Regions from separate parts of the Pseudoxanthomonas sp. LjRoot143 genome, predicted to be linked through region 1. Evidence: predicted binding sites of a transcription regulator. Region 1 holds the regulator's gene; the other holds the start of a gene.

Region 1 (10,088 bases):
GGTAAGGCATGAGCGCGCAACCGGCCGGCGGCCTGCGCTGGATGGACATGCTGAAGAACGGCCTGGGCGCGCCGCTGGTCGTGCTGGCGCTGCTGGCCATGATCGTGGTGCCGCTGGCGCCGCCGGTGCTGGACGCGCTTTTCAGCTTCAACATTGCCATTTCGCTGGTGGTGCTGCTGGCGGTGATCTACGTGAAGCGGCCGCTGGACTTCACCATCTTCCCGATCATCCTGCTGATGACCACGATGCTGCGCCTGGCGCTGAACGTGGCCTCCACCCGCGTGATCCTGCTCAACGGCCAGAATGGCCATGACGCGGCCGGCAAGGTCATCGCGGCGTTCGGCGAGTTCGTGGTGGGCGGCAATTACGCCGTCGGCATCGTGGTGTTCGCCATCCTGACCATCATCAACTTCGTGGTCATCACCAAGGGCGCGGGCCGCATCGCCGAGGTGTCGGCCCGCTTCATCCTGGACGCGATGCCCGGCAAGCAGATGGCCATCGACGCCGACCTCAACGCCGGTGTGCTGACCCGCGAGGAAGCCAAGGCCCGCCGCGAGGAAGTCCGCGCGGAAGCCGACTTCTACGGCTCGATGGACGGCGCCAACAAGTTCATCCGCGGCGACGCCATCGCCGGCATCCTGATCCTGTTCATCAACCTCATCGGCGGTTTCGCCGTGGGCATGCTCCAGCACGGCATGCCGGCCGCCGAAGCGGCCTCGACCTACACCCTGTTGTCGATCGGCGACGGCCTGGTCGCCCAGCTGCCCGCCCTGCTGGTCTCGTCGGCGGTGGCCATGCTGGTCACCCGCGCCTCGCGCTCGGAAGACATGGGCAAGGCCGTGATGGGCCAGGCCTTCGGCCAGCACAAGGCGCTGGCAGTGGCCGCCGGCGTGCTGGGCCTGGTCGGGCTGGTCCCCGGCATGCCCAACGTCGCCTTTTTGACGCTGGCGGCCGGCATCGGCTACCTGGCATGGAAGATGTGGAAGCGGACCCAGGAAGGACCCGAGGCCGCGGCCGGCGACGTGCCCGCCCTGCCCGGCCCGGGTACGCCCGACCGCAATGCCGAACTGACCTGGGACGAGCTGCGCCCGGTCGATCCGCTCGGCCTGGAAGTGGGCTACCGGCTGATCCCGCTGGTCGACAAGAATCAGGGCGGCGAGCTGATGTCGCGCATCAAGGCCGTACGCCGCAAGCTGACCCAGGACCTCGGCTTCCTGGTGCCGCCGGTGCATATCCGCGACAACCTGGAACTGCCGTCCAACGGTTATCGCCTGCTGGTACATGGCGTGCCGGTGGCGTCGGCGGAGATCCATCCCGACCGCGAGCTGGCGCTCGACCCGGGCGGCGCGTTCGGTGCCATCGATGGTATTCCGGGCAAGGATCCGGCCTTCGGCCTGGATGCGGTGTGGATCCAGTCACACCAGAAGGCCACCGCCGAATCGCTGGGCTACACCGTGGTCGATCCGGCCACCGTCATGGCCACCCATCTTTCCCACCTGGTACGCGAACACGCGCCGGAACTGCTCGGCCACGAAGAAGTCCAGCAGCTGCTGGCGCAGTTGGGCCGCAGCGCGCCGAAGCTGGTCGAGGACCTCACCCCGAAGGCGCTGCCGCTGGCCACCGTGGTGCGCGTGCTGCAGAACCTGCTGATCGAGCGCGTGCCGATCCGCCAGCTGCGCCGCATCGCCGAGGCACTGGTCGAGTTCGCCCCGCAGAACACCGATCCGGCCGCGCTCACGGCCGCCGTACGTACCTCGCTGGGCCGTTTCATCGTGCAGGAGATCTCCGGGATGGCGCCGGAACTGCCCGTCTATACCTTGGCGCCGAATCTGGAACGCGTCTTGCAGGACAGTACCCAGGGAACCGGCGCGGCGCTGGAACCGGGACTGGCGGAACGCCTGCACCAGAGCCTCGCCGACGTGGTGACCAAGCAGGAAGCCCGCAGCGAGCCTGCGGTGGTGCTGGTACCGGGAACGGTCCGCGCCGCCCTCGCCCGCCTGGTCCGCCACAGCGTCCCCTCGCTGTCGGTGCTGGCCTACAGCGAGGTTCCCGAGGACAAGCGGTTGAAGCTGGTCGGCACGATCAGCTGATACCCGGAGCAGCAGAACCCGACGCGACCTGGAACCGGATAGCACGCCATGAAAATCAAACGCTTCGTCGCCCCCGACATGCGCACCGCCTTCGCGATGGTCCGGCAGGAACACGGCCCGGACGCGGTGATCCTGTCCAACCGGGTCACCGAGGATGGTGTCGAGATCGTCGCCGCCAGCAACTACGACGAAGCGCTGGTGCAGCGCACGCTGGACGCGATGCGCCCGGCCGCGCCCGCCGCGCCGCTGCATCCGCTGCTCGACCCGGCGCCGCAGGCACCGGCCGCCAACGCCCCGGCGCTGTCGCCGGCCGAAGCTGCGGCCAGCTACTTCGCCCGTCGCCAGCCGGCCGCTCCCGCCGCCCCGCGTGCCGAGGCCGCAAAGCCGGCGCCCGCCCCGATCGCACCTGCCGCGCCGATCGCACCTCCGCGCGCACCGGTGGTTGTCGCGCCCGCGCCGATCCACGACGAGATCCCGGCGCCGGTCATCCGCGACATCGCACCGCAACTGATCGAACCCGAATCCTTCGCGGCCAAGCTGGCCGCCTGCCTGCCGGCCGCGCCCGCCAACGAACCGGTCGCCAGGATCGAGCCGGCCGCGATCCCGCGCCGCCCGGCCTCGCACCGCGCCGAGATCGACGACACGCTCGATCTGGACGCCCTGCTGCCCTCGATCGCCCCGCCGCTGTCGCTGCCGGAACCCGAACCGGCACCGGTCGCCGCACTGCACGCCACCCGCGTGACCGCCGCCGCACCGGCCCCGATGCCGGCCGCCATCACCGTGCCGACGCTGACGGTCGTCACCGACAACGCCGCGGAAGCGCGGGAGAGCGACGAGCAGCTGGTGCAGATGCGCGGCGAACTGTCCGCCATGCGCGAGATGATCGAGCGCGAGATGCATCGCCTCACCGACGAACGCCTGCGCGGCTCGCCGGTGCGCATGCAGGCGATGGAGCTGATGGAAGACTACGGCTTCGACGCCGGCATCACCCGCGACATCGCCCTGCAGATTCCCGCCGACACCGAACTGCATCGCGGCCGCGGCCTGATGCTGGGCCTGCTGTCGAAGAAGCTGCCGGTGCTCGACACCGATCTGCTCGACACCGGCGGCGTCATCGCCCTGGTCGGCCCGACCGGCGCCGGCAAGACCACCACCATCGCCAAGCTGGCGGCCTGCTTCGCGCAGCGCCACAACGCCCGCGATGTCGCTCTGGTCACCACCGACACCGTCCGCGTCGGCGGCCGCGAGCAGCTGCACGGCTACGGCCGCCAGCTCGGCATCGCCGTGCACGAGGCCGACAGCGCGCAGACCCTGGCGCTGGTGCTGGAGCGTCTGCGCGACTACAAGCTGGTGCTGATCGACACCGCCGGCCTGGGCCAGCGCGACCGCAACCTGGTCGGCCAGCTCAACTGGCTGCGCGCCTCGGGCCAGGTGAAGACCCTGCTGTGCCTGCCGGCCAATTCGCACTTCTCCGACCTGGACGAAGTGGTCCGCCGCTTCAGCACCGTGCAGCCGCAAGGCGTGGTGCTGACCAAGCTGGACGAGACCGGACGCCTGGGCAGCGCGCTGAGCGTGGTGGTCGACCACCAGTTGCCGATGACCTGGGTGACCGACGGCCAGCGCGTCCCCGACGACCTCCACCGCGCCAACAGCGCCCACCTCGTGCTGCGGCTGGACCAGCTGCGCCGCGAAGCCGACGAACCCTGCTCGACCGAGGCCACCCATGTCGCCTGATCACCCGCTGCAGACCAATCCCCGCAGCACCCCGCCGTTGCCCGGCGCGTTCCATCCCGTGCGTGTCGTCGCCGTCACCGGCGGCAAGGGCGGCGTGGGCAAGACCAACGTGTCGGTCAACCTCGCCGTGTCGCTGGCCGAAATGGGCAAGCGCACGCTGCTGATGGACGCCGACCTGGGCCTGGCCAACGTCGACGTACTGCTCGGCCTGTCGCCGAAGTTCACCCTGGCCGACCTGATCGCCGGCCGCTGCGGACTCGAGGACGTGCTGCTGGAAGGCCCCGAGGGCGTGCTGGTGGTGCCGGCCTCGTCGGGTTTCCGCCACATGGCCGAACTGACGCCGGCCGAACATGTCGGCCTGGTCAACGTGTTCTCCGAACTGCAACGCGCGCTCGACTTCATGGTGGTGGACACCGCCGCCGGCATCAGCGACAGCGTGCTGACGTTCTGCCAGGCCGCCCAGGACACCGTGGTGGTGGTCTGCGACGAGCCGGCCTCGATCACCGACGCCTACGCCCTGATCAAGGTGCTGGCGCGCGAGCGCGGCCTGGACCGCGTGCACGTCATCGCCAACATGGTCCGCGACCCCAACGAAGGCAGGAAGCTGTACGAGAAGCTCGCCCGCGTCTGCGAACGCTTCCTCGGCGACGTCGCCCTGCACTACCTGGGCGCCGTGCCGCAGGACGACTGGCTGCGCCGCGCCGTGCAGCGCCAGCAGCCCGTCGTGAAGGCCTACCCGGGCAGCCCGTCCGCCCGCGCCATCACCGACATCGCGCGCACCACCGCCCGCTGGCAGCCGCCGGTCGGCGCACGCGGCAACGTCGAGTTCTTCGTCGAACGCCTGATCCAGCGGGGGGTGGCCGCATGAACACCGCCGCCGCCCAGTACCGCGCCGTGCAACGCAGCAGCGCGAACGACTTCGTCACCCAGCACGCCGACCTGGTGCGCCGCATCGCCCACCACCTGGCGGCGCGCCTGCCGGCCAGCGTGGAGATCGACGACCTGATCCAGGCCGGCATGATCGGCCTGCTGGAAGCCTCGCGCAGCTACGACGCCGAACAGGGCGCTTCGTTCGAAACCTACGCCTCCATCCGCATCCGCGGTTCGATGATCGACGAGATCCGTCGTGGCGACTGGGTGCCGCGCTCGGTGCACCGCCGCGCCCGCCAGGCCGCCGCCACCGTGCGGGAGATCGAGCAACGCACCGGCCGCGCCGCCATCGCCACCGAAGTGGCCAGTGCCATGGAGATGCCGCTGCCGGAATACCTGCGGCTGATGGAAGACGCCGCGCGCGGCCAGGTGCTGAGCCTGGAGTCGCATATCGACGACCACGGCGAACCGAACACCACGCGCACCGGCGGCCCGTCGCCGCAGCAGCACCTGGAGCGCAGCGAGTTCCGCCAGCAGTTGGTGAAGTGCATCGGTCAGTTGCCCGAACGCGAGCAGCTGGTGCTGTCGATGTACTACGAGCAGGAGCTCAACCTGAAGGAAATCGGCGCGGTGCTGGGCGTCAGCGAGTCCCGCGTCTGCCAGATCCACGGCCAGGCCATGGTGCGCCTGCGCGGTCGCCTGCAGGTGTTCGAGAAGGCCGATGCCGGCCTGGAAGACCAAGACTGAAGAATCCCCGCAGCCTGCCGATAAAGCCCCGGTAGGCCGCCGCGTGCAGCCCCTGCCTTGCCGTTGCCCCTCGCCGGGCACGCTTTACCGGAGTTCGATGTGACCGCCAACAAGAACATGCGCATCCTCATCGTGGACGACTTCTCCACCATGCGCCGCATCATCAAGAACCTGCTCAACGACCTCGGCTACACCAACACCGCCGAGGCCGACGATGGCACCACCGCGCTGACCGCGCTGGGCCAGGGCAGCTTCGATTTCGTGGTCACCGACTGGAACATGCCGGGCATGACCGGCATCGAGCTGCTGAAGGCCATCCGCGCCGACGACCGCTTCAAGACGCTGCCGGTGCTGATGGTGACCGCGGAAGCCAAGCGGGAACAGATCATCGAGGCCGCGCAGAACGGCGTGAACGGCTACATCATCAAGCCGTTCACCGCACAGACGCTGGAAGAGAAGCTGGGCAAGATCTTCGAACGCCTGGGAGCCGCCGCCTGATGAACGCCGTCGCCGATGCCACCGGTGCGCGCGCGGCGCTGGTGGAAAAACTGCAGCACGCGCTCGATGCGCTGGAACAGGGCGACGAAGCCGGTTGGCGCCGGGAACTGGATGCGATCGCCGCCTGGCGCACGCAGCCGATGATGCAAGGTCTCGGACGCCTGGCGCGCGAGCTCGCGCAGACGCTGGGCGAACTGCCCCCGACCGATGCCGGCGAACTCGACGACGCCTGCTCGCGCCTGGACCACGTGGTCGAAATGACCGAACAGGCCAGCCACAAGACCCTCGACCTGGCCGAGCAGTGCCGCGGCTACGCGACCGAACTGAAGGCCACCGCGCTGTCCGCCGAACAGGCGGCGCTGGTGGAGCGCATCGGCAAGGGCCTGTCCGAGATGGCGCTGGCGCAGAGCTACCAGGACCTCACCGGCCAGATCATCCGTCGCGTGGCCGGCATCGTGCGCCGCGTGCACGAGGGTTTCGGCGCGCTCGGCCTGCCTCCGCCTGAAAAAAAGCAGGAGAAGGGTTCAGAACTCGCCGGCCCGGCCGTTGCTGGTCTTGACCGCAACGCGTTTTCGCAGGACGACGCCGACGACCTGCTGTCCGGCCTGGGGTTGTAGCCCCGGGGGACGTGCGCTGCGGAACCGGAGACCTGCCATGCACGCTGCTTCCGCCCGCCGTTCCCGCCATCCCGTCGTCCTGCTGTTCGTGGGATTGCTGCTGGTGTGCGATGTCGTGGTCGGGCGCCTCCTGCGCCGCCGCCACGCCCACGCGATGCACCTGCCCGATCCCTTCCGCTGATCGCCTGCCACGGTACCCCGTCCTCCCATGTCTGCCGTCACCCCTGAAATCGCCGCCGACTTCCTGATCGAAGCACAGGAGATCCTCGACCGGCTGGGCGAACAGCTGGTGACGCTGGAGCACGACCCGTCCGACAGCGGCCAGCTCAATGCGGTGTTCCGCGGCTTCCACACGCTGAAGGGTGGCGCCGGCTTCCTCGGCATCCAGGCGATGGTCAATCTCTGCCACGCGGCCGAGGAGACGCTCGGACTGGTGCGCGCGGGCCAGGCGACACTGGAAGCACAACACTTCGACGCCGCCCAGCAATCGCTGGACTGGCTGCAACAGATGCTGGACGCCGTCGGCGCCGGCGAGGAACCGCCGCACGCGCCGCAGACGCTGATCGAGCAGTTCGACGTGCACGGCAGCGCACCCACGCCTGCACAGAAACCTGCCGCGGCAGTCGCACCGGCAGCGCAGGCCGGCGGCGACCTGATCGGCGACGACGAATTCGAGGCCCTGCTCGACCAGTTGCATGGCGGCGGCGCACCGACCAGCGTAGCGCCCCCCGCCCCCGTCGCGGCCGCCCCGACGCCGGCGAAACCCACGGCACCCAAGCCGGCCGCAAAGGCCGGCGGCGAGGCCGAACAGACCATCCGCGTGGATACCAAGCGGCTGGATGCCATCGTCAACCTGGTCGGCGAACTGGTGCTGTCGCGCAACCGCCTCAAGACGCTGCGTGCCCGCATCCGCGACGAGGAACTCGACCGCGCCGTCAGCAGCCTCGACATCGCCACCGCCCGCCTGCAGACCGCGGTCATGCGCACCCGCATGCAGCCGGTCGGCAAGGTGTTCTCGCGCTTTCCCAAGGTCGCGCGCGACGTCGCCCGCCAGTTGCAGAAGGAAGTCGACCTGGAACTGGTCGGCGCCGACACCGAGTTGGACCGCAACCTGGTGGAAGCCCTGGCCGATCCGCTGGTGCACCTGGTGCGCAACGCCATCGACCACGGCATCGAAGTGCCCTCGCTGCGCGAAGCCTGCAGCAAGCCGCGCGCCGGCCATGTGCGCCTGTCGGCGCAACAGGAAGGCGACTTCGTCACCATCGAGATCCGCGACGACGGCGCCGGCATCGATCCCGAGCGCCTGCGCGCGAAGGCGCTGGAGAAGGGGCTGATCGATCCGGAAGCGGCCGCCCGTCTGACACACGACGAGTGCCTGCAGCTGGTCTTCATGGCCGGCTTCTCCACCAAGGCCGTGGTCACCGACATCTCCGGCCGCGGCGTCGGCATGGACGTGGTGCAGTCGCGCATCCGCGAACTCAGTGGCCAGATCACCATCCATTCCGACGTGGGCCGCGGCAGCCGCTTCGTCATCCGCGTGCCGTTGACGCTGGCCATCCTGCCCACGCTGCTGGTGCAGGCCGGCGATCCGGTCTACGCACTGCCGCTGGCGCGCGTCATGGAAGTGCTGCATGCGCCGTCGGAAAGCCTGCGCTGGTTCGACGGCCAGGCCGTGCTGGACCGCCAGACCCACACCCTGCCCCTGGTCGACCTGCGGCAGTGGCTGCGCGTGGATCCGGTGATGGCGCCGCTGCTCACCATCGTGGTGCTGCAGATGGGCGAACAGCGCTTCGGCCTGATCGTCGACCAGGTGCGTGGCCGCGAGGAGGTCGTCATCAAACCCCTGCCGCGCGCCGTACGCGGCCTGCCCGGTTACGCCGGCGCCACCCTGATCGGTGACGGCCGCATGGCGCTGATCCTCGACGTCGACGGACTGCGCGCGACGGCGTGACGCGCTAACGATTTGAGGGACCGGTGCTGTTGTGGGAGCGACGTAAGTCGCGAGCTCTTTCCTTCAGACATCAACACCCTGCTCCACCCCGTCTCGCGGCCATCGCGACTTACGTCGCTCCCACACCGGATATCCGGATGTGATCAAGGTCGCGACTTACATCGCTCCTGCAGGACGCACGCCTCAAGTAGACCTGAACGGGGCCGATAGATCAGACCATGGACATCTTCAGCCTCATCGGACTTCTCCTGGCGCTGGTCGCCCTGGTGGGTGGCAGCATCCTCAAGGGCGCGGGCCTGTCATCGCTGTGGTCGTCGGCCGCGTTCGTCATCGTCATCCTCGGCACCATCGCCGCGATCCTGGTGCATACGCCGCCGCCGGTGTTCAAGCGCGCCCTGGCGATCGTGCGCTGGATCATCCGTCCGCCCGGCACCGAAGGCGACGCGCTGGTCGCGCAGATCGTCGAATGGAGCAACATCGCCCGCAAGCAGGGCCTGCTGGGACTCGAGCCGGTGGTGAACCAGCTCGACGATCCGTTCCTGAAGAAAGGCCTGCAGATGCTGGTCGACGGCGTGGAGCCGGAATCGATCCGCCACATGATGGAAATCGACCTCAACGGCCAGGAACACCAGGACCTGGCCGCCGCCAAGGTGTTCGAGGCGATGGGCGTCTACGCGCCCACGCTGGGCATCATCGGCGCCGTGTTCGGCCTGATCGCGGTGATGAAGAACCTGGCCGATCCCAGCAAGCTGGGCCACGGCATCGCTGCCGCGTTCACCGCGACCATCTACGGCATCGCCTCGGCCAACCTGTTCTTCCTGCCTATCGCCAGCAAGCTCAAGAGTGTGATCGGCGGCCGCAGCCGCGAGCAGGAAATGATCATCGAGGGCCTGATCGCCATCGCGCAGGGCGAGAACCCGCGCAACATCGAGGCCAAGCTGGCCGGCTTCCTGCACTGAGCCTGCGGGACGACGGCGATGGCACGCAGGAAGAAGCACGAAGAGCACGCCAACCACGAGGCCTGGGCGATTCCCTACGCCGACCTGATGACGCTGCTGCTCGCCTTCTTCGTGGTGATGTACGCCATCTCCACCGTCAACGAGGGCAAGTACCGGGTGGTGGCCGATTCCCTGACCGCCGCCTTCGGCGGTGCACCGCGCACGATCAATCCGGTGCAGGTGGGCAACCACCAGTTGCAGGGCGCGGACTACGATCGGCCGTCGCCGATCAAGTCCGGCGCCAAGAAAGGACCCTCCGCGCCCTCGCCGTCGCCCAACGTCACCCTGCTGGCGGCGATGGCGTCGCAGATGAACATGTCGCTCGACGCCAAGGGCCTGCAGGCCGCGCAGGGCGAACTCAAGCGCATCGCCGACGACCTGGAGCGCGCGCTCGCGCCACTGATCGACGAGAAGCTGGTCACCATCAAGCGCTCGGCACTGTGGCTGGAAGTGCAGATCAACAGCGACATCCTGTTCGCCACCGGCTCGGCGGCGCTGGACCCGCAGGCCCAGCAGACCGTGGGCAAGCTCGCCGCGGTGCTGGGCAACGTGCCCAATTCGGTGCGCGTGGAGGGCTATACCG
Region 2 (10,088 bases), 750 kb from region 1:
GCTGCCCGCAGTACCAGCGCAAGGCGCTGCTGGCGGAAATCCTGAAGTCGCCGCCCGACCGGCTGGTGTACAGCTCGCATATCGTCGGGCGCGGCGACGACGCGCTGGCGATGGCGCTGGAGCGCGGGCTGGAGGGCATCATCAGCAAGCGTGCCGATGCGCCGTATCACGCCGGTCGCGGCGATGCCTGGCGCAAGATCAAGCAGCGCGCCTCCGACGAATTCGCGGTCGTCGGTTACACCGCGCCGAAGGGCAGCCGCAGCGGCCTGGGTGCGCTGTTGCTGGCGGCGCCGGAGGGTGCGCGTGGCTGGCGTTATGCGGGCCGCGTGGGCACCGGTTTCAGCCGCGAGCTGCTGGGTACGCTGGCGGCACAGTTGGCGCCGCGTGCACGCAGCACGCCCACCGCACGCGTGGAGAGCGACGATCCGGAACTGCGCCGGGCCCGATGGGTCGCGCCCACGCTGGTCGCGGAGGTCTTCCACCATGGCCTGGGCAACCAGGGCCTGTTGCGGCAGCCTTCGCTGAAGACGATCCGTCGCGACAAGCGCGCGGCCGACCTGCGCGATCCACCGCCTCCCGCACGGAGCGTATCCGCCATGCCTGCCTCGCGCCGCGCTTCAAAGGCCGCCGACGGGGTGGAACTGACGCATCCCGAACGCGTCGTTTTCCCCGACAGCGGCATCACCAAGCAACAGGTCTTCGACTATTACCACGCGATGGCGCGCTGGCTGCTGCCCGAGATCGAAGGCCGCCCCCTGTCCATCGTGCGCTGCCCGCAGGGCGCGGGGCGGCCGTGTTTCTTCCAGAAGCACCAACGCCGGGCATGGAGCAGGTGGACGTGGTGCCGCTGGAGGAAGAGGGTGGCGCACGCGCGGACTATCTCGTGGTGCGCGATGAAACCGGTCTGCTGGAACTCGCGCAGTTCAATGCGCTCGAGTTCCATCCGTGGGGCGCGCGGGCGGAGGCGCCCGATCTGGCCGACCGCATCGTCTTCGATCTCGATCCGGGGCCGGATGTGGCATGGGCACGCGTGGTGGACGCGGCACGGCTGGTCCGCAAGCGCCTGCGCGGGCTGGGATTGACGTCGTACGTGCGTACGTCCGGCGGCAAGGGCCTGCATGTGGTCGTGCCGTTGAAACCCGCCTGTCCGTGGACGCAGGCGAAGGACTTCGCGCATGCCTTCGCCGAGTCGATGGCGGCCTCCGAGCCGTTGGCGTATGTCGCGACCGCGGCGAAGAAGTTCCGCAAGGGTCGCATCTTCATCGACTACCTGCGCAACGGACGCGGTGCGACGAGCGTGGCCTCGTTCTCGCTGCGGGCGCGCGACGGTGCCCCGGTGGCGATGCCCCTGCGCTGGGAGGAGCTGGGGCGCATCAAGGGCGGTGACGCCTATACGCTGGCCTCCGCGCCGCGCCGGATGGCGCGCATCGGCGAACATCCGTGGGGCGACTACATGCGCGGGAAGCAGGATCTTGCAGCGGTCGCGGCGAGGCTGACCCAGGGCGCGCGCAAACGGGCGAAGTCCCGCTGAGGTCTCTCGACTGCCGCGAACAGGCAGGCCATGCGTCTCCAGCGAGAAGCCCCGCCAGAGCGGGGCTTCGTATCGGTGCCGCTTGCCCGCCGGCTCAGCTGGCGCGCTTCAGTACCTGCTTGCGATCCCGCATCACGTTGTGGCATTCGCGCACGCTGGGCAGCAGGGCCTGCGCTTCAGCGCGCGCCGCGGCCGGGGTGTCGTCGTCGCTGATGGTTTCGTTGAACGCCTTGAGCAGGCGGTCCTCGGATTCCTCGAGCTCGGCGACGTAGCCGTACGTGGTGTCGCCCAGGGCCGCGCGGACCTTGCCGTAGAACTGCTGCATGCTGCCGACCATCGTGCCGTGCTCGGCGGGCGTGCCGCCGGTCGCCGCGACGGTGGCGCTCAGGCGCGCCACGATGTCCTGCTTGACGCCGGCGATGCGCGTGAACAGCGATGCGAGTTCCGCATCCTTCACCTTGCCTGCGGCTTCGGTGTAGAAGCTGTGGCCGTCGCGCGCGATCTGGATCAGATCATTGAGGCTGTGCTGAATCTTCTTCTGCGTATTCATGGGAACTCCTCAGTGGGATGGGGGAGGGCGAGCCGCCTTCCGGAGCTCCACCGTGGCGTACCGGGGATCAACATCGCGTGACCTCGCGACACCACGATTCATGAACATGGCGAGCGTGCGAAGCCGCCGTAAAGATCGCTAAAGATTTCCGTTACGCGGCCGATGGCATGAGATCGAACATGCGAAAAGGGCCGGTGCGCGTGCCGCTGCTTGCGAGAGTGACGAAGTGGTGGTCGAGGGGCCGGCGTGCGCAGGCCGCGTCACCGCGCATGCGTGGCGTGACGGAGCGGGCCGATACCGTCGCATCGTTGTCGCACGAGGCGCCGCCGCGCGACTGGGCCGGACCGCTGCTGCGCCTCGCCGGGGTGGATGCCGCAGCGCCGCGGTCGCCGGACGAGGGGGAGCCTGTCATCGCCGCCACTGCACGTGCGCTGGCGCGCTTCGCCGAGGATCCGCAGCGCCTGCCGCGGCGACCGCAGCTGCTGCCGCACCTGCTCAGCACCCTCAACGACGAAGAGGCGTCGAGCCGGGATATCGCGGGCATCATCGCGCGCGATCCCGCACTGGCGGCCAACCTGCTGAAACTGGCGAACAGCGCGCTCTATCGCAGCCACGCGGCACCCGTGGAAAGCCTGGACCGTGCGGTGGCGATGGTCGGTGTCGACGGCCTGCGCCACCTGGTCGCCGTCGCGCTGATGCAGCCGGTGATGAAGATGGAGGGCGGCGTTTTCGGGCGCCTGCCGGACCTGATCTGGGACCACACGCAGCGCACCGCGCTGATCGCCGCCGACGCCGCGCGCGCAGGCGGTCGCGAGGACGTCTTTGCTGCGCAGTTGCTGGCGCTGTTGCAGGGGCTGGGCGCGATCGTGGTCGTGCAGGCGCTCCGGGATGCCGTCGAGCGTAATGCGGGCGCATTGCCCGCTGCCGACGCGCTGGCCGAGCTGTTGCATCGCTGGTCGCCCCGTCTGGGGCGTGCGGTCGCAGGCGCGTGGGGGCTGTCGGAGCGTGTCATGCTGGCATTGCATGAGCAGGATGCCGGCGATATCGCGGCCGCCAGCGGGCTGGCCCGCGCGCTCTCGCGGGCGGCACCTGAAGCCAGCAGGGTGATGGAACTCCCGCCGGCATCCGACGCGGCAGCCTGACGTTTCGTTTGCCCACCAGTCAGGCAACGCACGCGCGCTTGACGCGATCCTTATCTCGCATGCGGTATCCCTCGATCAGGCAAAGTCCAACGACGAGGTGTATCCATGACACTCGAATTGCGTTGCCGATGCGGAAAAGTGCAGGGCACGGTGAATGCGCGCCGCGCGTACGCACGCGCCACGTGCTACTGCCACGACTGCCAGGCGTATGCACGCCATCTCGGCCAGCCTGGCGTGATGGATGCGCAGGGCGGGACCGACATCATCGCGATGAATCCCGATGCGGTGACGTTCACCTCGGGCGAAGAGCACATCGCGGGCCTGTGCCTGCGCGAAGGCGGCCTGCTGCGCTGGTACGCGGGCTGTTGCCGCACGCCGTTGGGCAATACACCGCGGGACGGCAAGACGGCCTACGTCGGCATGGTGGCCGCGTGCCTGCCCGATGCGGTGGAGCGGGACGCGGCCTTCGGCCCACGCGACCGGATCGTACTGAATGCAGGCTCCGCCATGGACCGCGTGCGGCCGACGCCGTTCGCCCTGGTGGTCGGGGGCCTGCGGATCGCCGCCGGCATCACGATGGCGAAACTGCGCAGGCAGACGCCGTCGCTGTTCTTCGACATGAACGGGCAGCCGCACAGGACCGCGCATCCACTCAGTGCGCAGGAGCGCAGGTCCGCGCGCCCGGAACCTGCCTGAGCGTCGCGCGTATAACGTCAGGCGAACTGGCGGTCGACGCGCGCGGTGAACAGCAGGTCGGCTTCCACGGGCTCGCCCATCAGGTATCCCTGGTAGAGGTCGCAGCCGAGGCGCCGCAGATGCTGGCGTTGTCCCGGCGTTTCGACGCCTTCCGCCACCACGCGCAGGTTCAGCGTTTTCCCCAGCGCGATGATCGATGCCACGATGGCCACGTCGTCGGCATTGGTTTCCAGTTCGTGCACGAAGGCGCGGTCGATCTTCAGTTCGTCCGCCGGCAGGCGCTTCAGGTACAGCAGGCTCGAGTAGCCGGTGCCGAAATCGTCGATGGAGATCTTCACGCCCATCCGCGTCAGTTCGTCGAGGATGCCCAGGCTGGCATCCGCGTCGCGCATCGCAGTGGTTTCGGTGATCTCCAGCGTGAGGCTGTCGGCCGGCACGCCGTGCCGGGCCAGCGCGCTGGCGACGGCTTCGACCAGCGAGGGCGACGAGAACTGGAGCGGCGACAGGTTGATCGCCACGTTGTCGATCACGTGGCCGGCTTCGCGCCAGGCCCGCATCTGACGGCAGGCCTCGTCGAGTACCCAATCGCCCAGTGCGAGGATCAGGCCGCTGCGCTCCGCCGCGGGAATGAAGGCGCCCGGCGAGAGCAGTCCCAGTTCCGGATGCTGCCAGCGCAGCAAGGCCTCGGCGCCCACCATGCGGTAATCCGGCGCGGCGAACTTCGGCTGGTAGTGGAGGACCAGTTCGTCGCGCTCGACGGCGCGGCGCAGCTCGTTCAGCAGCTTGACCTGCTGGTGGGCACTGATGTTCATCGACGGCGCAAAGAACGTGTATCCGTTCCGGCCGTTGTCCTTGGTGTGGTACATCGCGGCGTCGGCATGCGCCATCAGCTCGCGCTCGCTGTCGCCGTCGGAGGGGTACAGCGCGATGCCGATGCTGCCGGTGACATGCAGGTCGACGCCCTGCACCGGCAGCGCCGTCGTCGCGACGGTATCGATGATGCGCTGGGCCACCATGGCGGCGCCTTCGGGGTCGGTGGTGGCGATGATCAGCACGAACTCGTCGCCGCCAAGGCGTGCGAGGGTGTCCTGGCTGCGCAGCAGGCCGCGCACGCGGGCGGCCACGTCCGCGAGCAGCGCATCGCCGGCCTGGTGGCCGTAGGCGTCGTTGATGCCCTTGAAGCCGTCCAGGTCGAGGAACATGACGGCGAACTGTTCGTGCTTGCGCTTGGCCTTCTCGATCGCCTGCTCGATCCGGTCCTGCAGCAGGATGCGGTTGGGCAGGCGCGTGAGCGGGTCGTGCAGCGCCGCCTGCACCAGTTCCTCGTTGGCGCGCGCCAGCGAGTTCGCCAGGTGGTGCGTGCGTGCGTGCATCTGCCGGTCCAGTACCGAAACGAGCAGCGCGATGCCCATGATGGAGACGGTCGCCACGACCACCAGGATCGCCAGCCACTGCGCGGGCACGCCACCGTCACGCGCGGCGCCGCACCAGCTGTCGGCAGGGAACTCGGCCGCCGCCATGCCGGTGTAATGCATACCGACGATCGCGAAGCCCATCACCACCGCGGCCAGCACCCGCAGCAGGTGCTTGCGGCGCCCGCCGCGACGCAGGTGGAAGGCGATCCACAGCGCGGCCCCGGAGGCGACCACGGCGATCACGATGGACAGGGTGAACCAGCCGGGGTGGTAATCGATGCCCGGTTGCATCTGCAGCGCCGCCATGCCGATGTAGTGCATCAGCGCGATGCCGATGCCCATCAGCATCGCGCCCAGCAGCAGGCGCCGGAACGGCAGTTGCGCCTGCGAGACCAGCCACAGCGCGAACGCCGAGGAGCCGATGGCCGCCAGCATCGAGCAGAACGTCAGGGTGATGTCGTAGCCCAGCGGGATCGGCAGGTCGAAGGCCAGCATGCCGACGAAGTGCATCGACCACACGCCCAATCCCATCGCGAAGGCACCGCCGGCCAGCCACCAGCGTGCGGCCACTCCGTGGGTGGTGGCGACCCGGCCCGCCATGTCGAGCGCGGTGTACGAGGCGAGGATGGCAACCAGCAGGGAGAAGAGGACGAGGATCTCGTTGTAGGTGCCGGTCATGGGATGGTTCGTTGCCCAAGGCATGAGCGTATCGGTCATTACTATCGGCACTGCATCCCGCTTCTTGAGCAGCCGGGACCCGGCGGACGCAGCGGATCGGTCGTTCCAGCACCTTTGGCACAGTCGGCGGCGGGACCCCGCCGATATCCTTCCAGCACGCCCGCGCGCGATGCGCGCCTGTCCCGCTGCCGGAGAACCCTGTTGAAGAAGACCCTGCTGTCCGCCGCCACGCTGCTGGCCCTCGCCGCTGCCGCCCCGCTGGCGGCCCACGAAGACCATGGCTGCCTGGATGACGGCTGCACGCTGCAGTCGCTGTTCGCCGAACCCGACGCCGGTGGGGCCGCGGCGGCCGGAACGACGATCGCCGCCAAGCGCTTCGGCAGTTGGGGCCTGGATACCGCCGGCATGGACCGCCAGGCCAAGCCCGGCACCGATTTCTTTCGCTATGTCAGCGGCACCTGGGCCGATACCACGCCGATTCCGGCCGATCGCTCCAGTTACGGCGGTTTCGCCATCCTGCGCGACCTGTCCGAGGCGCGCCTGCGCGTGCTGGTCGAAGGCTACGCGCTGGGCGATCCGGCCACCGGGGGCGACCCGGCCAAGATCGCCGCGCTGTACCGCGGCTTCATGGACGAGCAGGCCATCGATGCGCTGGGCGCCAAGCCGCTGCAGCCGGTCCTGGCCGAGATCCGCGCAGCGAAGGACAAGGACGCCGTGGCGCGCCTGATGGGTCAGCGCGGCGGCTTCTTCGACAGTTTCTTCAACCTCAGCGTCAGCGACGACCAGAAGGACCCCGACCGCTACACGCTGTACCTGAGCCAGGGCGGCCTGGGCCTGGGCGATCGCGAGATGTACCTGCGCGACAACTTCAAGCCGCAGCGCGAGCGTTACGAGGCCTACATCGCGCAGATGCTGCAGTTGGCAGGCTGGGCCAAGCCGCAGGAGAACGCGAAGGCGATCCTGGCGCTGGAGACCCGCATCGCCGACGCGCACTGGACACGTGCCGAAAGCCGCAACCGCGACAAGACCTATAACCCGCTGGAAATGACGGCGTTCGCGACGACCTCGCCTGGCTTCCCCTGGGCCTCGTTCTTCAAGGCCGCGGGCGTCGATGGCGCGGGCCGCGTGGTGATCCGCCAGGATTCCGCCATCCCGAAGATCGCCGCGATTTTCGCCGACGCCGATGTCGCCACGCTGCAGGCCTGGCAGGCCTTCCATGCCGCCGACAACGCGGCGCCGCTGCTGTCGAAGGACTTCTCGGTCGCGCAGTATGAATTCCGCGACAAGTTCCTGTCCGGCCAGCCGCAGCAGCGCGAGCGCTGGAAGCGCGGCGTGGCCTTCGCGGAATCGGCGATGGGCGAGGCGATCGGCCGCGACTACGTGACGCTGTATTTCCCACCGGACGCCAAGGCGAAGATGGACGCGCTGGTCGCCAACGTGAAGGCGGCGATGGGCGCGCGTCTCGACGCGCTGGCCTGGATGAGCCCGGCCACCAAGGCCGAGGCGCACGCCAAGCTGGCCGGGTTCGGCCTGAAGATCGGCCATCCCGACACCTACCGCGACTACAGCGCGCTGGTAGTGAAGAACGGTGACCTGTTCGGCAATGCGCAGCGCGCCGGCCAGTTCGAGTGGGACTACCGCCGCGCGCGCATCGGCCAGCCGGTGGACAAGGGCGAGTGGGGCATGACCCCGCAGACGGTGAACGCCTACTACAACTCGGTGAAGAACGAGATCGTGTTCCCGGCCGCCATCCTGCAGCCGCCGTTCTTCGATCCCGATGCCGACCCCGCGGTGAACTACGGCGGCATCGGCGGCGTGATCGGCCACGAGATCATCCACGGCTTCGACGACCAGGGGCGCAAGTCCGACGGCAAGGGTGTGCTGCGCGACTGGTGGACGGCCGACGACGCGGCCAAGTTCGAAGTGCAGGCCGCCAAGCTCGGTGCGCAGTACGAGGCCTACACCTTCGCGCCGTTGCCCGGCATGCACATCAACGGGCGCGTGGCGATGGGCGAGAACATCGGCGATCTCGGTGGCCTGACCATCGCGCTGGAGGCCTACCACCGTTCGCTGGGCGGCAAGCCGGCGCCGGTGATCGACGGCTTCACCGGCGACCAGCGCTTCTTCATGGGCTGGGGCCAGGTCTGGCGCACGCTGTGGCGCGATGATGCGCTGCGCCAGCAACTGGTCAACGGTACGCACTCGCCCGGGCACATCCGCGCGTTCGCCCCGCTGCGCAACATCGATGCGTGGTACGACGCGTTCGGCATCAAGCAGGGCGATCCGCTGTACATCGCGCCGCAGGACCGCGTGCGGATCTGGTGATCGGCTGACGTCCACCGGCAGGCGTGCATGCGCGCCTGCCCGGCGTGGCGGACGCCGCAGGGTTGCATGGTGACAGCGTCGCACCGATGATGCGGGAGTTGTTCCACGCCCCCGCGCCATGTCCTCCCGTTCCGCTCCCACCTCGCAAGGCGACCTGTTCGGCGGCCCGCAGCCGGGCCGGCTGCATCGGCTGTTCTTCGCGCTGGTGCCCTCGGCAGGCGAGCGCGAAGGCCTGCGGCATCGCGCGGAAGACCTCAAGGCCGCCTTCCCGCAGGCGCGCTGGGTGAATCCCGACCGCTACCACCTGACGCTGCATTTCCTCGGCGAAAGCGATGGCCCGCGCGAGGACATGGTGCGCACGGCGCGCGATGCGATGCAGGACTGGCAGCCGGAACCGGTCGGCATCACCCTCGACCACCTGCTGTGCCTGGGCAATCCGAAGAACCCGGCATTGACGCTGGCCGCGCTGGCACCGTCGCCCGCCGTCGTCGCTTTCTGGCGCCACCTGCAACAGCGCCTGTTGCGGGCCGGCTTCAAGCAGCACGTGGGACGCAGCTTCGTCCCGCACCTGACGCTGGCCTACGTGCCGCCCCGCACCGCGCCGGTCGACGTGGCGCCGATGGTCCTGCACCCGCAGGCCGTCCACCTGCTGCAGAGCATCGAGGGCGAGGCCGACTACGACAAGCTGGGCGAGTGGCCGCTGGGCTGAAGTGGCGCGCGTCGAGGCGCTAACATGGCGGCGCGATGGGGATCGCGTGAGGACAGACAGGGGGGGTGATGGAGCGTCCGATATGGCGTCGCGGTGTCGCGATGCTGGTTTTCCTGCTGGGCCTGTCGGCGTTCGCCGCGCAGGCCAGCATGCGCGAAGTCGAGCCCGGCAGTGCGCCGGCGTTGAAGGCGGGCGAAGGGCTGGTGCTGATGGCGGTGGATACGCCGGTGCCGGTGCACTCCGTACGCATGAACCGCGACGGCAAGATCTTCGGCTCGGGTGCGATGCGCCAGCTGAAGGCCGGTCGCAGCTTCCGCCTGTACGCGGTGCCGGCCGGCGCGTACGGCTGGCGCGAACTGCAGATGATCTACGGCTACAGCTACAAGCTGGCCGACGACGAGGATTTCCGATTCAAGGTCGAGGCCGGGCGGATCACCTACCCGGGTGACCTGCTGTTCCAGCCCACCTCGGTCTGGCGCGCGCAGTTCGCCATGGCCAATCGCGCGTTGGCCGCGATCGACTGGCTGCGGAAGGAGCATGCCGCGATATACGCGGCGTACCCGTTCGAGTTCACCGGACGCTACCCGGATCCGTTCCCGGCCTTCTACAAGGCGGTGCAGGCGAGCGGGACGCAGGACACCACCGCCGACCTCGGCGAACCGCCGGCGCCATCCGCCTTGCCGCTGCCGGTGGCCACGCTGTTCAAGCGGGACCGCATCCTGGAAGCCAGCATCAACCCGGCCGGCACGCTGCTGGCGCTGCATGTGCATGAAGGCAAGGACGACTGGGGCGTGGATCTCGTCGACCTGAAGGCGGGCAAGGTGTCGAGGCTCGCGAAAAGCGCGCTGGCGTTCGACCGGATGGAATGGGCCAGCGACGATCTGCTGCTGCTGACCATCGACAAGCCGAGAGGACTGCAGATGGTCACGGTGGTGCGCGTCGACCGGGACGATGCCGGCAACCGTCGCTACACGCAGATCAAGCTGCCGCGCGATGGCGTGATCGTCGATCCGTTGCCCGCCGACCCGGCCCACATCCTGTT

What was found. The regulator FliA, encoded in region 1, starts transcription of late flagellar genes. The targets are predictions, from matches to a motif close to TAAAGTTTNNCNNNCNNNGGCCGATAA.
Region 2: ACSQ1W_RS06080 (HDOD domain-containing protein) is a predicted target of FliA. The motif match lies at 2,221-2,247, and genes of this name have one in related genera.

The regions. Positions count from the first base shown of each region.
Region 1 covers NZ_CAXUPM020000001.1:2,046,846-2,056,933, forward strand. Annotated here, with positions in the region: gene flhB (flagellar biosynthesis protein FlhB) at 1-12, shown strand, start outside; gene flhA (flagellar biosynthesis protein FlhA) at 9-2,090, shown strand; gene flhF (flagellar biosynthesis protein FlhF) at 2,139-3,824, shown strand; gene ACSQ1W_RS09710 (MinD/ParA family protein) at 3,814-4,692, shown strand; gene ACSQ1W_RS09715 (RNA polymerase sigma factor FliA) at 4,689-5,441, shown strand; gene ACSQ1W_RS09720 (chemotaxis response regulator CheY) at 5,559-5,939, shown strand; gene ACSQ1W_RS09725 (protein phosphatase CheZ) at 5,939-6,556, shown strand; gene ACSQ1W_RS09730 (hypothetical protein) at 6,594-6,737, shown strand; gene ACSQ1W_RS09735 (chemotaxis protein CheA) at 6,765-8,507, shown strand; gene ACSQ1W_RS09740 (flagellar motor protein) at 8,726-9,466, shown strand; gene motD (flagellar motor protein MotD) at 9,485-10,088, shown strand, end outside.
Region 2 covers NZ_CAXUPM020000001.1:1,294,212-1,304,299, forward strand. Annotated here, with positions in the region: partial or broken gene ligD (non-homologous end-joining DNA ligase) at 1-500, shown strand, start outside; gene ligD (non-homologous end-joining DNA ligase) at 446-1,531, shown strand; gene ACSQ1W_RS06075 (PA2169 family four-helix-bundle protein) at 1,626-2,081, opposite strand; gene ACSQ1W_RS06080 (HDOD domain-containing protein) at 2,261-3,223, shown strand; gene ACSQ1W_RS06085 (DUF6151 family protein) at 3,329-3,919, shown strand; gene ACSQ1W_RS06090 (putative bifunctional diguanylate cyclase/phosphodiesterase) at 3,937-6,012, opposite strand; gene ACSQ1W_RS06095 (M13 family metallopeptidase) at 6,214-8,337, shown strand; gene thpR (RNA 2',3'-cyclic phosphodiesterase) at 8,456-9,046, shown strand; gene ACSQ1W_RS06105 (alpha/beta hydrolase family protein) at 9,115-10,088, shown strand, end outside.